One region of the Pseudomonas sp. TE24901 genome, then DNA from elsewhere that is predicted to be linked to it. Evidence: predicted binding sites of a transcription regulator. Region 1 holds the regulator's gene; each other region holds the start of a gene.
The links. The regulator FliA, encoded in region 1, starts transcription of late flagellar genes. The targets are predictions, from matches to a motif close to CTAAAGTTTNNNNNNNNNNNGCCGNTAA.

Region 1 (3,899 bases):
GGCGGCAGTGATCGGTGCACGGTCGCGCACTTCGCTGAACATGCCGTTGACCGCATCCAGTGCTTCGAGAATCACGTCCATCAATTCCGAGTCAACGTGACGCTCACCCTTGCGCAGGATGTCGAACACGTTCTCGGCGATGTGGCAGCACTCCACCAGCTCATGGAGCTGGAGGAAGCCGGCGCCCCCTTTTACAGTGTGAAAACCGCGAAAAATTGCATTGAGCAGGTTCGCATCATCCGGTCGGCTTTCCAGCTCGACCAGTTGCTCGGACAACTGCTCTAAAATTTCGCCGGCCTCTACAAGGAAATCCTGAAGGATTTCTTCATCGGCGCCGAAGCTCATGTGGGTGCTCCTTAGAAGCCTAAACTGGATAACAGGTCATCAACATCATCTTGACCCGATACAACGTCTTCACGTTTATCGGCATGAATCTGCGGACCTTCACCCTTGGCGAGATGTTTTTGTGGATCTTTTTCCGAGAGGATCGCTGCGCGGTCATGTTCGATACCGGCAAAGCGGTCAACCTGGCCTGCCATAAGCACCAATTTGAGCAAGTTGCTTTCCACTTCGGTGACCAATTGGGTCACACGCTTGATCACCTGGCCGGTGAGGTCCTGGTAATCCTGGGCCAGCAGAATGTCGTTGAGGTTGCTGGAAACCGTGCGGTTTTCCTGCTCGCTGCGCGACAGAAAGCCGTCGACCCGACGCGCCAATTCACGAAACTCTTCCGCGCCCACTTCCCGACGCATGAAGCGGCCCCAGTCAACGCTGAGGGCCTGGGCTTCATTGGCCATGCCATTGACCAGGGGCGTGGCGTTCTCCACCAGGTCCATGGTGCGGTTGGCCGCCGCCTCGGTCAGCCTGACCACGTAGGACAGGCGTTCGGTGGCATCGGTGATTTGCGAAATCTCTTCGGCCTGGGGCATGTGCGGGTCAATCTGGAAATTGACGATCGCACTGTGCAGCTCGCGCGTGAGCTTGCCCACTTCCTGGTACAGGCCGCGGTCACGGGTCTGGTTGAGCTCATGGATTAACTGCACCGCGTCGCCGAACTGGCCTTTTTCAAGGCTGTCGACCAACTGGTGAGCATGCTTTTTCAGGGTCGACTCGAAGTCTCCCTGTGACGTTTCTTTATGCTCCATAGCTCCCCCGTGGCAGCATCAATGACCGATGCGTTCGAAGATTTTCTCGATCTTCTCTTTCAAGGCCAGCGCAGTGAATGGCTTGACCACGTAACCGTTTACCCCGGCTTGGGCGGCTTCGATGATCTGCTCACGCTTGGCTTCGGCGGTCACCATCAGCACAGGCAGGCTGCGCAGTTTTTCATCAGCACGCACGTGGCGCAGCAAATCGATACCGGTCATGCCCGGCATGTTCCAGTCGGTTACCAGAAAGTCGATGCTCCCGCTGTTGAGGATCGGAATCGCTGTAATGCCGTCATCCGCCTCGACCGTGTTTGTGAACCCAAGGTCACGCAACAGGTTTTTTATGATCCGCCGCATCGTTGAGAAGTCATCAACGATGAGGATTTTCATGTTCTTGTCCAATTCGACCTCCAAGCAGTCTTAAACGCGCCCAGCACCTGGACGCGCCATTTCAATCAACAGGCGTTACACAAAAAGGACTGCCCAGGGCACCACGGTACGAACCCGCGAAAGCGATGGCTTTCACGGTAGCGTCTGCAGTGTCCCCACACTGCCTGTCAGCGCGCGCGCCACTCTCCCAACCGCCCCCGCAAGCGGGCTGCGCACTGGCTGTGCAGCTGGCTGACACGCGATTCGCTGACCCCCAGGACCTCACCGATTTCCTTGAGGTTCAGCTCTTCGTCGTAGTACAGCGCCAACACCAGTCGCTCACGCTCCGGCAAATTGGCGATCGCGTCCGCCAACGCACCCTGGAAGCGTTCATCTTCCAGGTCACGCGACGGCTCCAGATGTGCACTCGCGCCGTCCTCGTGCAGCCCTTCGTGTTCGCCGTCCTGCAACAGGTCGTCGAAACTGAACAGGCGGCTGCCCAAGGTATCGTTCAAAATCCCGTAGTAATCATCGAGACTCAATTGGAGTTCGGCCGCAACTTCATGATCTTTAGCGTCACGACCGGTTTTTGCTTCAATTGCGCGAATTGCATCACTGACCATGCGCGTATTGCGGTGCACCGAACGCGGTGCCCAATCGCCTTTGCGCACTTCATCGAGCATTGCGCCACGAATACGGATACCCGCATACGTCTCGAAACTTGCACCCTTGCTCGCGTCGTATTTGGTCGACACTTCGAGCAGGCCGATCATGCCGGCCTGGATCAGGTCTTCGACCTGGACGCTGGCCGGCAGGCGTGCCAGCAGGTGATAGGCGATACGCTTGACCAACGGCGCGTAGCGCTCGATCAACTCGCCCTGGCTGTCACGGGCAGACTTCTTGTACGCGTTGTAGCCAGTCGCTGTCATAGCACGGGTCCTGCGCTCGTCTGATGCACCAATCGCTCGACGAAAAACTCCAGATGCCCCCGTGGGTTGGCGGGCAACGGCCAGGTATCGACCTTCTGGGCAATGGCCTTGAACGCCAGTGCGCACTTCGAACGAGGGAACGCTTCATAGACCGCACGCTGCTTTTGCACGGCCTTGCGCACACACTCGTCATAAGGAACTGCGCCGACGTATTGTAAGGCGACATCGAGGAAGCGATCCGTGACCTTGGTCAACTTGGCGAACAGGTTTCGCCCTTCCTGCGGGCTTTGGGCCATGTTGGCCAGCACGCGGAAGCGGTTCATGCCGTAGTCACGGTTAAGCAGTTTGATCAGGGCGTAGGCGTCGGTGATCGAGGTGGGTTCGTCGCAGACCACCAGCAGCACTTCTTGCGCTGCGCGCACGAAGCTGACCACGGACTCGCCGATCCCGGCGGCGGTGTCGATCACCAGCACGTCGAGGTTGTCGCCGATATCGCTGAAGGCCTGGATCAGGCCGGCATGCTGCGCCGGGCTCAGGTGCACCATGCTCTGGGTGCCCGAGGCGGCCGGCACGATCCGAATGCCACCGGGGCCCTGGAGCAGCACATCGCGCAGCTCACAACGGCCTTCGATCACATCGGCGAGGGTGTGTTTGGGTGTCAGCCCCAGCAGAACGTCGACGTTCGCCAACCCCAGGTCAGCATCCAGCAGCATGACGCGACGGCCAAGCTCTGCCAGGGCCAGGGACAAATTCACTGACACGTTAGTTTTCCCGACGCCACCTTTGCCGCCGGTCACCGCGATCACCTGTACGGGATGCATGCTGCCCATTTTATTTCTTTACCTTGTCTTGCTTAGACGCAGGCTACATGGCTTGGCCGCGTGAATCGCTTGCAGACCATCGATGTAGATACATTTCACGGTGTTCATGCTGCCCTCAACCGACCCGTTTTGCCGGGTTGTGGTAAAGGTCAGCGAACATATCGGCCATCGCTTCCTCGCTAGGCTCTTCTTGCATTTGCACGCTGACTGCACGGCTGACCAGCTGATGACGGCGCGGCAGATGCAGATCATCCGGGATCCGCGGCCCGTCGGTCAGGTAGGCAACCGGCAATTCGTGGCTGATGGCCAGGCTCAACACCTCGCCCAGACTCGCCGTTTCATCGAGTTTAGTCAGGATGCAACCGGCCAGGCCGCAGCGCTTGTAGCTATGATACGCAGCGGTAAGAACCTGTTTCTGGCTAGTGGTTGCAAGCACCAGGTAATTCTTCGACTTGATGCCACGCCCGGCCAGGCTTTCCAGCTGCATGCGCAACGCCGGGTCGCTGGCTTGCAGGCCAGCGGTATCGATCAATACCACGCGCTTGCGCAGCAGTGGGTCGAGGGCGTTGGCCAGGGACTGGCCCGGGTCGACGTGGGTCACCGACACATTGAGAATACGCCCCAGGGTCTTG
Region 2 (3,899 bases), on a different contig from region 1:
ACCGACAGGGCAATCAGAATCGAATATTTCAAACGTTGCTTTTGAGTCATGACAGGGTCCTGAAGCTGAAGTATTGGGCCCTTGTGTATCGCCACACACGAAGCACAGAGGCCGGTGCTTATGTTACAGGGCAATGCCCCCTTTGGCTCGCCCCGATCAAAACACGCTTGCTTGTCCATCCTCCCAGTGCAGCAGACCCCGTCGAAATGTTTAGTGTTAAGTGTCTTACGGTATGCGGGAACGTTCTGCGCGTTACGCCCACAGAATTCGCGAGTCTGACGCGCAAAATTCGACAGCGCCGTCAGACCTTTTCCTAAGTTCGACAGAGAGGTTTAATGATGATACTCGCGGCCCCTGCATATTTGGCGGCATCACAACATCGACACACCTCGGGCCCTCCCCCGACATCACCTTACGACACGCCAAAAGACCTGGAGCCTGGCGTCGTGAATTATAAGAACCATGTGCTGCATACCAAAGGCGACGTCGAGATTAACCACGAAGTCGCCTGGCTTCCTGGCGATAAGCCGCAGATCTTGAACAACCGAATCATTGTAAAAACCGGTAATGACGATGACGTCATTCATGTCAGTAAAGGGCCTGGAAACCAGGTTCGGATCACCGTAAACGGCGATGTATTCAACGTTGATTTCGAGCAAAAAAAAGGCCCGCAACCGGGGCTGGCGATCGACTCCATGGGCGGCAACGACAAAATTACGATCGACCAGGATGTAATGCTTCGTGTCGATGTGTACGGGGATGACGGCGACGATGATATTCAAGCGGGAGGCGGAAGAACGCGACTGTACGGTCAAGCTGGCAACGATACGCTGCGCCTGGGCAGCGGTTTGGGCTATGCCGAAGGCAATGAAGGTGATGACACCCTCATCGGCGGCACCGGTAACAGCGTCATGTATGGCAACAATGGCAACGACCGTCTCTACGCGGGCGCGGGGGGAAAACAAAAGCAAAATTACCTGGACGGGGGCAACGGCAACGACCAACTCTTCGCAGGCAACGGGCATAGTGTCCTGCACGGTGGCAACGGTGATGATGAACTTGTCGGGCATGACAGCACGACGTTTTATACCGGTAAAGGCCGGGACAAGATACGAAACAACCACGCCCACGACCGCATTTACGCGAAGATCAACGATGAATTTGACCGCAACAGGGGTTCGTCCTTTACCCCCGTTGCAACCAGCAACGCGGGCGAGCGGGGTTTTACGGTAACCGGTGATGAAAACTTCAAGCAACGCGTGGCCGATGATCTGGAGTTCTTCCGTAGTTCGCCTAATGGTCAGAAGGTCCTCGCCGAGATGGATGAGCTCGCTGACACCAATGGCGCCAGTGTCAGCATCAATCCCATCGGGTTTGGCGCCTCCGGTTACGACTTTGGCAGTAAGGCCTTGGATGCTCTGAGAGCCGCGGGTAAAGGAAAGATTGATTTGTCGGCCGTTGGGCGAATCACCGATGGCGTAGCCGGTTCTCGCGCTGACCGCGGCGTCATTAACTTCGACGAGCGGTCGATCATCGAGGAACATAACGGAAATACGATTATTCCCGTGACAGTGCTCTACCATGAAATAGCCCACGCCTGGAATGGCGCAAAGGGCACCTTCCTGAGAGGGCGCAGCAAAGTCGACGATCCGTCCACCAAGGACGACTCAGACAGCAAAAATTTGACCAATAACTTAGAGTACCAGGCTATTGGTGTACCCAATAGCGCCACACCTTTTGATCTCGATGATGACCCCTCTACCCCGCCCACGACGGTCAACCCGAAGCACTTCACAGAAAACGCTCTGAATGAAGAAATGGGCAAGCCACTACGAAAATTCCACCAGCTTGTCCCTAGCCCGCAGGGTCGAGGCCTGTAACGCCAAAAGTCAGCGCTGCTGCGCTCAAAGAGCGACCCCCTCATCAGAATGAGGCGCCGGCAAACGGCGCCTCGACTTTCTTGTACGAACGTACCTAAAGCTCCTGACACCCAAGCCGATAGCCCTACGAAGCTCCAAGAAAGCCGCGTGAATAATAAACGCTTCGTAAGGACGACCCCATGCCCCCACTGCGCTCCATCCAAGCCCGCTATACCCTGTTTCTGGTGCTGTTCGTCCTGGTGTTATTCGTGTTGACCGTCGTGGGTATCGGCCAGTTGGTCGCGCCCACGCTGCGCCACACCGAAGAACAGGTGGTGCTCAACCGCATCGCCGAGGTGGCCGAACAGATCAAGGGCGAATTGAACAAGGTTCAAGCCCAGCAACGCAGCATCACCCAGACCATTCCCCTGCTCGACAGCGATGCCATCGACAAGGTCCTGCCGGGCCTGGTGGACCAGTATGGCGAGCTGAAAGTCTTCGGCGGCGGCATCTGGCCATTGCCGAACCAGCGCACCCCGGGGCGCAACAAGCACAGCACCTTCTGGCACCGCGATGCATCGGGCAAGCTGACAGTGAACACCTTCTGGAACAGCGACGCCGCGCCCAACTACTACGACCAGAGCTGGTACAAAGGCGGCCTCGCCTCGCCACGTGGCCAGTGTGCCTGGGCGGCGGCCTACAAGGATGACGCCAGCCAGGAGCCGCGCACCAACTGCGCCATGGCGATCCAGCGCGACGGCGCGGCCTACGGCGTTGCCACCATCGACGTGACCCTGGGCTTCTTCAACGAGCTGGTGGCCAGCAAGGAAAAAGACATCGGCGGCCAGATGCTCATCGTCGAGGGCGACGGCAAGATTATCAGCAATAGCTCGCGCATCAACGGCCCGGTGGTGTTGAAAAACATCAGCGAACTGGCCGGCAGTTCGGCGTTTGCCGCACAGGTCAGCGCAGCCCTGGCCCATCGCGACCAGGGCCTGCAACGCAGTGAGTTCGACAACGGCGGCGTGGCCAGCACCTTCTACCTGCGCCCGATCGAAGGCACGCCGTGGTTCCTCGCCACCGCCCTGCCCACCTCGTTGATCACCGCCCAGCGCGACGATGTACTCGGCACCCTGGCCCTGCTGCAAATCCCCATGGTGTTGCTGCTGGTACTGCTCGCGGCCTATGCCATCCGCCAGTTGGTGCAGCGCATGAAGTCGCTGAAGACCAACATCGACGCGCTGTCGGCGGGTGATGCGGACCTGACGCGGCGTATCACCATTCGCGCTGAAGACGAACTGGGCGCCATTGGCCATTCGGTCAACCGCTTTATCGTCTACCTGCAAAACATGATCGGCGAAGTGACCCAGGCCACCGGTGCCATGTCGTCGGGCCTGGAGCAGTTGCAACAGGCCTCGGCGCAGACCAACCGGATCCTGGTGCGCCACGCCTCGGAAACCGACCAGACCGTCACCGCCATCACCGAAATGAGTTCCACCGCCGAGACCGTGGCGCAAAATGCCGCCGAAACCGCGGCCTTCACCCAGCGCGCCAACGAGCACGCCGACCGTTCCCGCGTGGTAGTGGGTGAAGCCTCCACCAGCGTCAGCGCCTTGATCGGCGAAGTCTCCAGCGCCACCCACACCGTGGAAAACATGCGCCAGGACGCTGCGCGCATCACCGAAACCCTCGGCGTGATCGGCGCCATTGCCGGCCAGACCAACCTGTTGGCGCTCAACGCCGCCATCGAGGCGGCACGTGCCGGCGAGCAAGGCCGTGGGTTTGCGGTGGTGGCGGATGAAGTACGCGCCCTGGCGGCACGCACCCAGGCCAGCACGTCGCAGATCAACGAAATGCTGGCGCGCTTGACCACCGGCGTAAGTTCGTCGGTGGCCGCCATGGAAAACACCCAAGCCAGTTGCCAGTCGGCGGCGGATGCGACGGCGCGGGTGAACACCGGCCTGGATGAGATGGCCGGCTCGGTCAGCCACATCAACAACCTCAGCACCCAGATCGCCACGGCGGCCGAGCAGCAGAGCG
Region 3 (3,899 bases), on a different contig from region 1:
AGAACGAAATCTTCCGCATCGGTGACCGCGTTCGCATCATGACCGTTAACGGCACCAGCCGAGTGACTCGCTAAGCGTCGGTTGTAGAAACACAAAACCCCCAACCGGGTGACTGGTTGGGGGTTTTTTATTGTATGGGGCGAGGTTGGCTGTACCGTCGATCTGAAGTGAGTGCGCTGTCGTTCCCGCTAAAAATGCAGGCAATAAAAAACCGCCACGAAAAGGCGGTTTTTTATTTGCAATACCAGTTTGCAGCTGACATTGCGTGCTCACAGGAAACAATGACCTGCGCGAAATACTACTGTTGGCCTTTGCATGACGCAAGATAAGACGATAAGTGGCGGATCTTATTGTTGGGTTTTATTTTGCGAATTGTTTTGCAAAATAAGGCAACAAATCCAGAGCGTAGAGTTAGCTGTTCAAGCTGCCTTCGTTACACCTCGAGCCGGAAGGCTAAGTTAGTATCGCCCTCGTTCTGCGTGCATTGTGTTGTGAGCAAGCTGGGTTCGCCGGCGAATTTGGACCGGCGGCCACGGGCTTGCAATCCGTGCCGGATTAACGCGGCTGGACCATCAACCCGGCCGCCTCACAGGAAACAATGACCTGTATCCGAAGGCGCGCATGTTCCGGTAAGTACGCTGGAGGTAAGGCCCAACATTTGGAGGGCCGAGTATGTCGAAGTTTGCACGACGTACGTGGAACCTCGTAGTGAACGCCTTGCGTGTGTGCCACGTGTGGGGGTTCCTGCGGGACAGCTTCGATGACCTTTAAGGTCTAAGAAGTGGAGCCGTCTCGGTTTAAGCCGAGACGGCTTTTTGGTTTCTCAGGCTGCCCTCAGATCTGGAAGTGCTTCACCATGGTGTTCAACTCATGGGCCAGGCTTGCCAGGGACTGCGACGCAGCCGTCGTTTGGGTCGAGCCTTCCGCAGATTGAACCGACAACTGCTGAATGTTCAGCAAATTGCGGTCAACCGCCCGGGCCACATCAGCTTGCTCAGCCGCCGCCGTGGTGATGACCAGGTTGCGATCATTGATCTCATCGTTGGCCGCCAGGATATCCGCCAGCGCTTTCTGCGCCAGTTCGGCCAGCGCCAGGGTTTGCTCGGTCATGGTGCTGCTGTCGAGCATGGTGTTGACGGTGCTGGCGGTGTTGGTCTGGATGCTGCCGATCATCTGTTCGATTTCCTGGGTCGACTGGGCGGTGCGGTGGGCCAGGGCGCGCACTTCATCGGCAACCACGGCAAACCCACGGCCTGCATCGCCCGCGCGCGCGGCTTCGATGGCCGCGTTCAGCGCCAGCAGGTTGGTTTGCTCGGCAATCGTGCGGATCACATCGAGGACCTTGCCGATCCCCTTGGCCTGCTCGGCAAGACCGCCCACTTGGCCAGAGCTGAGTTCAACGCCACGGGTCAGCGCCTGGATTGCGTTCAGCGCTTCGACCATGCGCTGCTGGCCTTTCAAGGCAATGCTTCGCGACTCCTGAGACAGGTCTGAGGTGGACGCCGCATTTCTCGCCACTTCCTCAATCGCCGTGGTCATCTCGGTGACGGCAGTCGCGGCCTGTTCGATTTCGCCATGTTGCTGCTGCAGGTCACGGCTACCTTCGGCAGTGACGGCATTGAGCTCTTCGGCCGCCGCCGCCAGTTGGCTGGACGAGCCGGTGATCTGCCGCAGGGTCTGTACCAGGTTATTGCGCATGACCTCTTGGGCCCTGAGCAAACGCGTGGCTTCGTCGTTGCCCGTGGGGGTGATCGGTTGGGTCAGGTCGCCCTTGGCGATGGTCTCGGCCACATGCACCGCTTCGATGATCGGGCCAGTGATGCTGCGCGTCAGTAACCAGGCCACCAGCACCGTGCCGCCACTCACCAACAGGATCACGAGCGTGATGCCACTCACCGCATGTTGGTAAGCACCGACGGACGTCATGCCGGCCTGTTCTGCGCCTTTGTTGGCAAGGTCGATCAGTTGGTCGAAATTCTTGGTCATCTGCTCATAGCTTTCTCGAATGCTGTTGAGAAAGTCCCGCGCGCCGGCCTTGTCGCCTGAGCGCGAGCGCTTGAGCATCTCGGTATGGTTTTTCGCGTACGCCTCGAGGCTCTGGTTGAACACCTCGAGCCGTGATTTTTCCTCCGGCGTACGCAACAGCGCCGCGTACTGGGTCAACTGCTCCTTGACGGCCTTGAGGCGACCGGCGGACTTGTCTTCGTAGGTCTGCATATCGGCATCGCTGGACGACAGAATGTGCGCCATTTCACCCAGGCGAAAACGGTCGAGCGATGCGTTGGCCAGGGCCAGTATCCTGACGCGCTGCATCCAGTTGTTCTGGATGTCGGCCGCCTGGGACTGGACTTCGCCGATCTGCTTGAGCGCAAACAGACCGAGAAACACACTCAGTGACGCAATAGCAGCGAAGCCGATGAAGGCTCTGGCCGCGATTCTTATATTTCTCAGGAACATGGGGTTTACGCTCGGGCTGAAAACGCGTTGAAGAGCAAAGTCGGGCGGGCGTCCCGGGCCGGGACAGTCGAGGCGCCACACCAGCTAGTCGGCGGTGGGCGTGAAGTCTTTAGGGGCGGTGGGGGCTGGGTGGGTAAGTTTCATGTTGCGGGTGACGGCGGAAAAAGAAAAACCTCAACCGGGTGAGCGGTTGAGGTTTCGTGTATGAGGTATTTGGGCCTCAGGTGAACATTGCTATGTCATCCATGCGTCATTCACAGCAGCTGACAACGAGCATTTTATTCACGTCCGATGTTGCAGGGCGTCACTCAGGAGCCAGCCAAGCCGGCTCCCGAACAGGCTCAGGCTTTCTTGCGACTCGCCATCGCCGTGACCGCATACCCAATGCACGCTGCCAGGATAGAACCGGTCAGGATGCCCATACGGTCTTCCCCGGCGAACTCACTGACACCCGGCACAAACGCCAGGGAGCCGACGAACAGGCTCATGGTGAAGCCGATACCACACAGGATCGCCACCCCGAAGACCTGGCCCCAGTTGGCGCCCGAAGGCAGGGCGGAGAGGCCGGTCTTCACGGCAAGCCAGGTGAGGCCGAACACGCCGACGGTCTTGCCGATCAGCAGGCCGGCGGCGATGCCCATCGGTACGTGGTGGGTGAAGCTGTCCAGGCTGACGCCGGTCAGCGAGACACCGGCGTTGGCGAAGGCGAACAGCGGCAGGATGCCATAGGCCACCCAGGGGTGCAGGGCGTGTTCCAGGGTCAGCAACGGCGAAGGCTCGGCATTCTTGGTGCGCATCGGGATGCAGAACGCCAGGGTCACGCCGGCCAGCGTGGCGTGCACGCCACTCTTGAGCACGCAGACCCACAGGATCAAGCCGATGATCAGGTAGGGGCCAAGCTTGATCACGCCAAGGCGGTTCATCGCGATCAGGGCGATCAGGCAGGCTGCCGCGCCGGCGAGGGAGGCACCGGACAGGTCAGTGGAATAGAACAGGGCAATGACGATGATCGCGCCCAGGTCATCAATGATGGCCAGGGTCATCAGAAACAGTTTCAGCGATACCGGCACGCGCTTGCCCAGCAGGGCCAGTACGCCCAGAGCGAACGCGATGTCCGTGGCCATGGGGATCGCCCAGCCGGCCAGGGCGGCCGAGTTGCCTTTGTTCAGCGCCCAGTAGATCAGCGCCGGTACCACCATGCCGCCAATGGCCGCTGCACCGGGCAGCACCACTTGCGACGGCTTGGAGAGGTGGCCATCGAGCAGCTCGCGCTTGACCTCCAGGCCGATCAGCAGGAAGAACAGGGCCATCAGGCCGTCGTTGATCCACAGCAGGGCGGGCTTGGCGATTTTCAGGGCGCCCACCTGGGCCACCACCGGTACATCGAGGAAGGCGTTGTACAGGTGCGACAACGGAGAGTTGTTGATGATCAGCGCCAAGGC
Region 4 (3,899 bases), on a different contig from region 1:
TCCAGCTCAACCAGTACGACCAGCCCAGGAAAAACGCCGCGCGCGGCCCCAGGTACGCCCCGGCAAAGTCGGCAAAACTCTTGAAGTTGAGGTTGGACAGCAGCAACTCGCCCATGGCGCGCATCACGAAATACACGAACAGCCCGATGATCATGTAGATCAGCAGGATCGAGGTGCCGGACAGCGCAATGATCTTGCCCGAGCCCATGAACAGGCCGGTGCCGATCGCACCGCCCATGGCCATCAGCTGGATGTGGCGGTTACTCAAGGTGCGTTGCAACGCAGGCTTTTCGGCAAGCCCGGGCGTGGTTGTTTTCATCACAAAACCTCTTGTTATGTTTTTGAGTTTTGGCAGAAAAAAGGATTGAACGGTGGCGCTCAGGCGCTCTTGTTTTCGAAGCCATGCAGCACATTGACGGCGTTGATGCCGATCTCATCGACCATGTAGCCGCCCTCCATCACGAACAGCGTGGGCACGCCGACCCCGGCGATGAGTTCGCCCATGCCAATGAAGTCCGGGCTGTCGAGCAGGAAGTGGCTGATGGGGTCGTCCTTGAAGGTGTCGACGCCCAGGGAAATCACCAGCACCTCGGGGGCGAAGTTTTTCAATTGCCGACAGGCGTCGAGCAAGGCGATTTGGTAGCCGGCCCAGTCGGTGTTTTTCGGCAACGGGTAATTGAGGTTGAAGCCCTCTCCCGCCCCGGCACCGCGCTCGTGGGCATGCCCGGAAAAGTACGGATAGGACACGCTCGGCTCACCGTGCAGCGAGATGAACATCACATCGGGGCGGTCATAGAAAATGTTCTGCGTGCCGTTGCCATGGTGGAAGTCCACATCCAGCACCGCCACACGCCGGGCGCCTTGGGTGATGGCCTGCTGCGCGGCAATCGCAGCGTTGTTGAGGTAGCAATAACCGCCCATGTATTCGCGCGCCGCATGGTGACCCGGTGGACGGCACAGGGCAAAGGCGCTGTGCTGGCCTTCATCGATCAGCGCCAGGCCGGTCAGTGCGATGTCCGCGCTGGTCTTGACCGCGTTCCAGGTGGTGCGGGTGATCGGCGAGCCGGCGTCCATGGCGAAGAAGCCCAGCTTGCCATCGATGAACTCCGGCACCTGCTGGTTGGCCAGGTCACGCACCGGCCACACCAACGGCAGCGCGTCGTGGCTGCGGCCAATGGCGGTCCATTCGGCCCAGGCAGTTTCGAGGAAAGTCACATAGCGTTCGCTGTGGGCATTGACATAGCAGGCACGGTCGAAGGTGCGCGGCACGATGATCTCGCCCAGCCCTACCCGTTGCACCCGGTCACGCACCGTGTCCGCACGGCTCGGTTGTTCGAACGAGGGTTTGAGCACGCCATCTTTCAATTCGGTGCCATGGTGCAAACGGTGGTCATCACTAAAAACAGTCAACATTGCTGAGGTTCCGCCAGTAAAAGACAGGGTCTATTTTGTTCTGGCAGCGCGGGGCTTTCTTTGCTTTTAATTCCACCGCTGTTAGCTTATTCGGATCTTTTTACCCTGACGGTGTCATAAAATGAAAAATAAAACCAAACAGGTCGCTCTTGACGACACCGATCTCGCCATCCTCGCCCTGCTGCAGAAAGACGCCAGCATTTCCAATGCCCAGCTCAGCGAGCGCCTGTCACTGAGCCTCACGCCGTGCTGGCGTCGCCGCAAGCGCCTGGAAGAAGAAGGCGTGATCAAGGACTACCAGGCCAACCTCGATCGCAAGCTGCTCGGGCTGAACATCCTGGCCTTCGTACACGTGCGCTTCGCCATCCACGCCGACCAGGCGCCGGACGCGTTCGAGGCCGTGATGCGCGAGCTGCCCCAGGTGCTGGCGTGCCACAAGATCACCGGCGATGCGGATTACCTGCTGCAGGTGCTGGCCGAGGACCTGGACAGCTACAGCGAATTTGTCGAGAACGTGCTGCGCCGACAGCTGGGGATTGCGTCGATCCAGTCGAGCCTGGCGTTGAAGGAAGTGAAGGCGACGAGTCGGGTGGCGATTGCGGGGCGGTGAGGCTCAGAACGGCTCCAGGCCCGTTTAAAGTCCTGCCCGACCAGGCCGATAACTGACTGGCAGTATTGAATCCGAACACTCGCTCCGCGCACGCCAGATCCTCTTTCGATTACATGGAGTAAGCCTGCATGCCTGTCCGTACGCGTTTTCTCGAGCATTACCGCAAGGCCGACCGCATCATGCTGGCGTTGATCTGGCTGATGTTTGTGTTCTCCGTGGGCCTGGCGTTCTGGCACGACACCTTGCTGCAAGCGGTGGTCATCGGCGGCGGCACCGCTGTCGTGCTGACCGCGCTTTACCGTGCCCTTTCCAGGCACCCGCGTGATGCGCTGCGCACTGGGCGCAGGCCTGATGGTCATGGCCGCCCTGCACATCAACCAGGCCCAGGGCGTGATCGAATCCCACTTCGGCATCTTCGCCTTGCTCGCCGTGCTCACGTTTTACCGCGACTGGTTGCCGATCCTGGTGGCCGCCCTCACCATCGCGGTGCACCACGTGGTGTTCCATGCCTTGCAGCATCAGGGTTTTCCGGTGTTTGTGATGGATCATCACGGCGGCTGGGGCATGGTATTCGTGCATGCGTTCTACGTGGTGATGGAAACCGTCGCCCTGCTCTACCTCGCCGTGCATAGCCAGGCCGAAGCGGTCGAGAGCCAGGAAATGCTCGAAAAAATGCTGGCCGTCACCTCTCAATTCACCTCGCAGGCCAGCCAGGGCGAAGGCAAGGTGCATGTGTCTTTGGCCAAGCGCTTTGATCACTTCCTGCAGCAGATCACCCACCTGATCGATGGCGTCACCCGCGACTCCCACGGCCTCGGCCAGCTGGGCCAGGAACTCGCCAGCGCCAGCGGCACCCTGGAAAAAGGTGCGCGGCACCAACTGGCGGAAATCACCCAGATGACCGGCTCGATGCAGCGCATGGAAGACGCCATGGGCCACATCGCCGTGCACGTCGAACAAGCCGTCGAACACGCGGGCAAGGCCAGCCAGCAAATCGTGCGCGGCCAGCAAAGTGTCGGCCGCGCGCAGCACGAAATCACCCAATTGGCATCGCGCCTCAACGGCACCCACCAAACCGTGCAAGGCCTGGCGGTTCAAGCCGAACAGATCGGCACCGTGCTCGAAGTGATCAGCAGCATCGCCAACCAGACCAACCTCCTCGCCCTCAACGCCGCCATCGAAGCTGCCCGCGCTGGCGAACAAGGCCGCGGCTTCGCCGTGGTCGCCGACGAAGTGCGCAGCCTGGCGCAACGCACCGCCGTCTCCACCCAGGAAATCAAGACCATCATCGAAGGCTTGCAACACGGCAGCCGCCAAGCCGTGGAAGCCATGCACGACAGCCGCCAAGGGGTGGAACGGTGCGTGGAAGACAGCCAGGTCGCGGTGGATATGCTGCAGGCCGTGGGCAATGACATCGCGCATATCGATCAGTTGAACGGGCGGATTGTGAGTACGACGCGGGAGCAGACGTCAGCCAACATGGAAATTGTTGGGCGGTTGCAGGCGGTGCAGGGGATTGCGCAGAGCACGGCGGACGATGTGGAAATGCTGGCGAGGAGCAGTGAGCAGTTGCCGGTGATTGCGGTGCGGCTGGATGCGTTGGGGCGGAGGTTTCATCAGTGAACAGTTCCGAAGCATTTTCTTCAATACTGATCTCATTTCCATAAGCATTGCTCCCTAGCGGGTAGCAGGCCCCCACCACAGCCAAATCTGCAGGTATGGCGAGGATGCAACAAGCACTAAATGAAAACCTACGGCAAACAACTATGAGGCACCGCCTAAGTGGGCGGTGCCTCATAGGTGCAAGCCACGAAAGCTAGAACATATTTAGTTGCTGTTTCGTAGTCGCATAGACATCCAGGTCGGAAGCTTCCGC

Region 2: ACVWVP_RS11315 (methyl-accepting chemotaxis protein) is a predicted target of FliA. The motif match lies at 1,975-2,002, and genes of this name have one in related genera.
Region 3: ACVWVP_RS23870 (methyl-accepting chemotaxis protein) is a predicted target of FliA. The motif match lies at 2,543-2,570, and genes of this name have one in related genera.
Region 4: ACVWVP_RS11200 (methyl-accepting chemotaxis protein) is a predicted target of FliA. The motif match lies at 2,048-2,075, and genes of this name have one in related genera.

What each region holds. Positions count from the first base shown of each region.
Region 1 is NZ_JBSSAF010000006.1:10,541-14,439, reverse strand. Features, by position in the region: gene ACVWVP_RS13180 (chemotaxis protein CheA) at 1-345, opposite strand, end outside; gene ACVWVP_RS13175 (protein phosphatase CheZ) at 357-1,145, opposite strand; gene ACVWVP_RS13170 (chemotaxis response regulator CheY) at 1,164-1,538, opposite strand; gene fliA (RNA polymerase sigma factor FliA) at 1,706-2,446, opposite strand; gene fleN (flagellar synthesis regulator FleN) at 2,443-3,276, opposite strand; gene flhF (flagellar biosynthesis protein FlhF) at 3,383-3,899, opposite strand, start outside.
Region 2 is NZ_JBSSAF010000005.1:52,827-56,725, reverse strand. Features, by position in the region: gene ACVWVP_RS11325 (hypothetical protein) at 1-50, opposite strand, end outside; gene ACVWVP_RS11320 (M91 family zinc metallopeptidase) at 447-1,880, shown strand; gene ACVWVP_RS11315 (methyl-accepting chemotaxis protein) at 2,060-3,899, shown strand, end outside.
Region 3 is NZ_JBSSAF010000013.1:62,591-66,489, reverse strand. Features, by position in the region: gene ACVWVP_RS23875 (outer membrane lipoprotein) at 1-74, shown strand, start outside; gene ACVWVP_RS23870 (methyl-accepting chemotaxis protein) at 835-2,457, opposite strand; gene nhaA (Na+/H+ antiporter NhaA) at 2,799-3,899, opposite strand, start outside.
Region 4 is NZ_JBSSAF010000005.1:26,617-30,515, reverse strand. Features, by position in the region: gene ACVWVP_RS11215 (amino acid permease) at 1-319, opposite strand, end outside; gene ACVWVP_RS11210 (histone deacetylase family protein) at 379-1,413, opposite strand; gene ACVWVP_RS11205 (Lrp/AsnC family transcriptional regulator) at 1,535-2,023, shown strand; gene ACVWVP_RS11200 (methyl-accepting chemotaxis protein) at 2,348-3,646, shown strand; gene ACVWVP_RS11195 (DUF4238 domain-containing protein) at 3,840-3,899, opposite strand, start outside.